2 regions of the Lactobacillus sp. B4026 genome follow, and region 1 is predicted to be linked to the other one. Evidence: riboswitches for the same ligand, from Rfam matches in the RefSeq annotation. Region 1 holds a riboswitch; the other holds the start of a gene.
The links. A riboswitch is a leader RNA that binds a small molecule or an ion and turns the genes downstream of it on or off. The one in region 1 is predicted to bind thiamine pyrophosphate.
Positions count from the first base shown of each region.

Region 2: linked by a shared signal. The riboswitch ahead of J3U69_RS03585 (ATP-binding cassette domain-containing protein) and the one ahead of J3U69_RS00210 (ECF transporter S component) in region 1 are both predicted to bind thiamine pyrophosphate.

Region 1 covers NZ_JAFNPD010000001.1:15,618-18,801, reverse strand. Annotated here, with positions in the region: gene J3U69_RS00220 (cupin domain-containing protein) at 1-184, opposite strand, end outside; gene J3U69_RS00215 (tyrosine-protein phosphatase) at 227-973, opposite strand; gene J3U69_RS00210 (ECF transporter S component) at 1,137-1,715, opposite strand; TPP riboswitch at 1,760-1,851, opposite strand; gene J3U69_RS00205 (M42 family metallopeptidase) at 1,922-3,004, opposite strand.
Region 2 covers NZ_JAFNPD010000003.1:56,316-59,499, reverse strand. Annotated here, with positions in the region: gene htpX (zinc metalloprotease HtpX) at 1-23, shown strand, start outside; gene J3U69_RS03590 (AraC family transcriptional regulator) at 81-1,019, opposite strand; TPP riboswitch at 1,187-1,277, shown strand; gene J3U69_RS03585 (ATP-binding cassette domain-containing protein) at 1,314-2,681, shown strand; gene J3U69_RS03580 (energy-coupling factor transporter transmembrane component T family protein) at 2,690-3,184, shown strand, end outside.

The DNA.
Region 1 (3,184 bases):
TTAAGCGGTGAAAATGGGAACAGCTCTGATCATCAAGTAAGAAATAAATTGAAGTGTAGTAAAATCTATCTGCTTGACTATCCTGACTAAAGAACTGCTCATCACTAGTATATATTTGACGGAACCAGCCTCCTTCTTGGTGAGGCTCAAGGTTCAAACTTTTAATATAATCTTCTCGGTTCATAATTTTTGCTCTCTCCACGCTCAATTAGTCAACTTCATTAAGTTAAACCAAGTAATTCTTTTGCATTTGCTCTTTAAAATCTTGTGGCAGTTTCAAGCCGTCAGTAAAGTAGTGATCAAAATCACCGTAATGCTTTTTAACGGTTGAAAAGTATCTTTCCAGGTATTGGCGTTCAACAGTTAACGCAATTGCTACATCGTTAAGGTTATTAGGATCCATCTTATCTTTTAAGTATTCTAATATTTCGTCGTTAGCTTTTTTACGAGCAGAAATTGTTTTTAAGTAGTCAGTAAAAATCTGCTCCTCACTAACATCCAAGCTCTTTAAAATTAAGGCTGCAGCTACCCCTGTTCGGTCCTTACCGGCAAAGCAATGAAAGGCAACTGGAACTGGATCAGTCATTAACGTTAGCAAAAAGTCGTGATAGCCTTGCTTAGCAGATTCTGCCAATGCTAATTCTTCATAGGTTTTCAGCATGTCCTGTTCAACATGGCTGTTGGCCGAAACGATTTCATCAACACTAGCCTGATTTGTGCCAGTATCTTTTAGCACATCAATTATTTCATAATCTAATTCTGACCAAAGATAGTCTGGATATTCTTGTCTCTCCTCATCACCGCGAAAATCAACCAGTCGCTTTATTTTGTAGTAGTTCTGAACACGATCTTTTTGTTCGTCGGTTAAATCAAATAGTTGACCACAACGAAAAAGTAGCCCTTCTTTAACCTTTCTTCCATCCGAACTAACATAGCCACCTAATGAACGCCAATTTGTTATCTCTGTAGTCATAATTCTCCTTAAACTTATTATTTATTAAAACTTTTTGGTTTTCATAAAGGAATATTATAATTTTTATTGAATTCTACGTCCATGATTTTCGCAAACTAATTTGTGTTTCTTAGGCTTTTTTATAAAAAAACCGCAAAAAATATTTTGCGGTGCTAATTTTAATTTAAGCAATTTTGGGCTTTAATGCCTGATCAAATAAGTTAGTAATCAATTTTACCAAAACGCCGTCAAAGACAAGCGCAGAGAGTATACAAGTAATAAACATGATAACTTGCAGTTGGATGCTATACTTACTCCAGCCGTACAAAAAATATGTTGGAATAAAACTACCAAGGCCGGCAAAAAAGGCCCCTGTTAGTACGCTTTGCCAAGAAAATGCTTGATACCGACTTTTTTGCGGGAAAAAGCCAATTTCATTAGTTGCACCTTGAATCACACCAGACAAAATTGTTACTGCGCCCCATTGGCCGCCAATAGCCATTTCAACAACTGCTGCCAATGTTTCACCAATTGTTCCTGAACCAACCGTTGGCACGAAATACATCGCTAAGGGAGCTGCCATTAGCCATAATCCAGAAAAAACAGTATCTGTTACCGGAGCAAAGCCGGTCGGAAGCAGTAATAACTTAATTAAATTGTAAGCCCAATTAAATCCATAAGTGTAGATTACTCCCATAATAATTCCAATTAAAGCAATCAGGATAATTGCTTTAACGTTCCATTTTGATGATCTTGTAAACATAAAAATACTCCTAACTAACATTCTAAGTCAGTAGGAGTACTCTAATATACTTAATAACACTTCCCTAGCGCAGGTATTGTCCTGTTCAGGTTCGGAGGGTATTTCTCAGCTAAATGTGGCACCCCTAGTGACTTTCTTATCTTTTTGCCTATTATAACACAATATCAAGCAGACATTTTAAGTTATTCAATTAACTAGCAATTTAATTAAAATTGACTAAAACTAGCCAACTTTTCTTTAGTCAAATCACGGATAATTGCACAAGTTAAGTCAACTGAGGCCTTAAAGTCTTGATATGCGCTAAAGCAGTAGGCCGAATGCTCGTAACGCACTGGAATTCCGATAACAATTGTTGGCGCACCATTTTCATAGTAAATTGCCGCACCATCTTGTCCGCCACCGGTCCGAACCGAACGAGTATATGGAATATTGTTTTTATCCGCTATTTCACATGCGTATTGTTGGAATTTTGGATTAGGCAAAAATGAAGTGTCCATATCACGCAGCATTGGCCCGCGCTTTAAGCCTGTTTGAGAAAGCCATTTTGGAGTAAATGTATCATCTGCTGGACATGATTCAAGCACAATCCCTAGATCTGGCTTAATACTTCTAGCTGTTACATACGCTCCCCGTAAGCCGACTTCTTCTTGACTTGAAAGTGCGGCTACAACGTTAAAGTCAGTCTTTTCGCCGTTAAGATTAGCCAAAACATCAGCCATTGCAGCTGCACCAAACCGGTCATCAAAATCCTTACCGAAGAAAAGACCAGTTTTTTCATTGTATTCGCACTTGACGTCAACAAAAATGGGACAACCCGTATCAATTTTATAGTCATTAATTGTTTCTTCACGAGAACTAGAACCAACATCAACTGACATATCTTCTACTTCTGGTACATTGTCTCGTTCTTCTTCAGTCATGAAGTGTGGTGGCTTAGTTGCCACTACGCCAGGAACATATTCACCGTCACGGTTTCTAATCTTTACCCGTAAAGCTGGAATATTATATTTAACCCAGCCGCCAAGCGGAACAAACTTGATCATTCCGTTTGGTCTGACTGCCTGAGTTATAAAACCTACGGCATCAGAGTGGGCATCAAGCTGAATGATTGGCCGGCCAGCCTGATTTTCTTTTTTAGCAGCGTAAACGTTGAGCATCCCATCAACTTTTACATCAGCAATATCCTTTACTGTATCAGTAAAAAGCTTAACGAATTCACCTTCAAAGCCGGAAGTTGAATTAGCATCCGAAAAAGCTTTGAGCATTTTTATTTCTTGTTCTTTTTCCATCGTTGTAATTGACCTTTCGCTTATTAAACCTTATGTTTCATTGTAGCAAAAAGCAGTAATTTAAGCTATTTCTGAAATAATCCTACTGCTTTTAGCAAAATTAACAATTTTGTCCGTAATTTGGGTACAAAACTGCTAAAAAAGTTTAAAACGAGCTACTTTTTCATATTAAAAATGATA
Region 2 (3,184 bases), on a different contig from region 1:
TTAAACGTTTGGAAAAAATGTAACTTAAAAAGGAGCGCTCTGCAAAATAGTCCGCTCCTTTTTTGATAAAAATATTGCTCTTACTTTAAATTGATATTGGCCTGTCTAAACAATTCCGCACGCATTTGTACCGGCGTTTCATGGTAATATTCATTAAATTTTTTGTAAAAGAACGATTTACCATTATAACCGACCCGCGCAATGATTTCTTTAACCGAAATGTCAGGCCGAGCAAGCAAATTGCGTGCCTCCTGCATGCGGCGTTCATCGACATGTTCAACAAAGCTCTTACCAGTTTTTTGCTTAACTAAACTGGAAAAGTAATTCGGGTTGAGTCCAAAGTGTTCTGCTGTTTCATTTAAAGTAATATCAGTATAGTTTGCATCAATGTAACGTTCTAACGCCGTTTGCGCAAACTTATGTTGATTAGCTGGCGCTGTTTCCAAGTCTTGATTTCTAATTGCCGTAATCACAAGTATTCGCAATTCTGCGGCAATAATACTGCGCGTAAAAAGATTGTGGTTTAAATATTCATCAATAACTTTTTTCATTAACTGACTCGGGCGCGACATTTGTGAGCAGCGCAAACTTAATAGTCTCTTAGTCTTGAGAATTTGAACAAGCTGTTCGGCTACTTTTTGTTCACGTGAATTGAGCGTTGCTTTTTCTCCCAAAAAATCCGCGCAATTAACCTTTGAACTAAATTCTAATTTGACCAAAAGATCATTTTTCCCTTGTTTTTCGACCTCATAGCCACATTTTTCTTGCAAAAACAGCAAATTACCCGCTTTTAAAGTTAAGTTTTGTCCGTTAATTTTAGTTTTTGCCATGCCTTCAGCTTCGTACAGAATTGTGGGATTGCTGGTTTGGTACCGGTGAATACCCGTATTATGATTTTCAAGGTAAACCCTAAACAGGTTAAAGGCCTTGTTTCCGGGCTTTAACCGGACTTCATTCGTATCCGCATTAGTTGAATCCAATACACTTGCCAAATATTGTTCTAGCTTAACTGCTGCCATGATGTCACCTTCTAATTAGTAATTTATTTTCATGATTTTATTATATAGCAAAAAGCGCCGCTATTTATATGTTTTTAACATCTGTGATAGAAGTTGAGCCTTAAGTGCTATTAACGACGCCTAATTTGCCGCAACTAGACAAGAAAATTGCTTTTATGTATAATTGACCTGAAATATTGGGGTGCCATCTTGGCTGAGAATATACCCACTGAACCTGCTATGGATAATGCCAGCGAAGGGAAAAGCACTGAATTTTAACGTCGCCTGGCATTATGCCATGGCGACTTTTTTAGATTGGTTAAAAAATTGCTGAAAACTAAAAACCTTACTTTTTCATATGATGAAAAAAAGCCTATTTTGCAAGATGTTAATCTTAATATCCCGACGGGCAAATTTTCCTTATTAATCGGGCCAACAGGTTGCGGTAAATCGACGCTATTAAAAATTTTAGCTGGCCTTTATCCTAAATATGCTGGTAAAGTTAGCGGAACTGTTGATCTTAATGGGCTTAAGAGTGCAATGATGTTTCAAAATGCTGGCGAGCAATTCACAATGGCAACACCGCGTGAAGAGATCATTTTTGCACTTGAAAACCTGGAAATTGACCGTGAGCACTACTCAAAACGATTGCAAAAAGCAACTTCTTTTGCCCAGATCGACCAGCTGCTTGATCAAAAAATCAATACTATGTCTGGCGGTGAGCAGCAACGAGTAGCTCTTGCTGTTTTAATTGCAATGGATGTCGATCTTTTTCTGCTTGATGAGCCTTTTGCAAGTTGCGACCCTGCTGCCCGCCAATTTTTAATTAAAAAGTTGGCTCATCTTCGTGACTTAGGAAAAACAATTATTCTAAGCGACCATGTTCTAGCCGATTATGAGGGTATTTGTGACTGTTTGTTTAAATTTACCGGTCACCAGGTTACTGCCTTAAGCACTGCCGAAAAAAAGCAGCTTCTTCAGCAAAATGACCACCACGAGCATTATTCTTTTGCCCTACCAACTAATGAAACAAGCTGCTTTGAACTTACTAATACCTTAATTAAGCAGAACCGGTTACTGCTAAAGCAGGAGCACCTAAAGATTGTGGCAGGCAAAGCCACCCTAATCACTGGCCCTAATGGTGTGGGGAAAACATCGCTTTTCAATGCGCTAACCAAGATGCTCACATACACTGGTAGTTTGACTTACCGCCAAAAAGAAATTCGCAACTTACGCATGCGAAAATATTTGCGTCAAGTCGGGCAGATATTTCAAAGTGCAAGTGATCAATTTATTAACGTTTCCGTTGAAGATGAGCTTAACCTAAGTAAAAAAATGCGCACTAGCAACTTTTATTCCGATCAAAAAATTGCGAAAGAGGTGAAAGACCTTGATCTTGACCAGACACTAGACCAAGTCGTCTACTCACTTTCGGGCGGTCAACAAAAGAAATTACAAATTTTATTAATGCTAATTGCTGATCAAGACGTTTTATTAATTGATGAGCCCTTAAGCGGCTTAGATCACCAATCGGCACAAAAAGTAATGGGTCTGTTGCGCGAAAGCCAGGAAAAAAGGGGGCAGACACTTCTGATTATCAGCCATGAACTAACTAATTTGGCAGATTGGTGCGATTACCACCTTGTATTTGACCAGCAACAATTAACATACGTAGACAAGTGAGGCTAGTTATGAATCCCAGTTTTAAATTCATTGTCGCTTTAATTATTTCGGTTGAAATATCTTTTAAAACCAGTCTAATTACCAATGTGCTAATTATCGGCTTTTGCACGTGCTATTTGCTTTACTGCCACATGAAAGTTAAAAATCTCCTGTTAACTTTTACCGTGCCGTTAATTGCGGCCTTTACCGTGTTTGCCACACTCTACTGGTTTGCACCTCAGCCCAATTTAACCAACGCTTTAAGTCTTTCTAGCAGAATCTACGTTTACACGCTGACAATCTGCTGTGTCGCCCAAAAAACTAGTGCCGAAGAATTGGCACGTTCATTTGAACAAAATTTTCATTTACCTAGCAAATTCGCATATGGGGTCCTAGCAGCACTCAACATTATTCCACGCATGCAAACTGCCGTTAAACAAATTCGCACAGCGGCAATGATGCGTGGCGTTTATCTTAGTTTTTGGTCTCCCGTTCTCTATTTTAAGGCTATCCTAGTCGCGCTT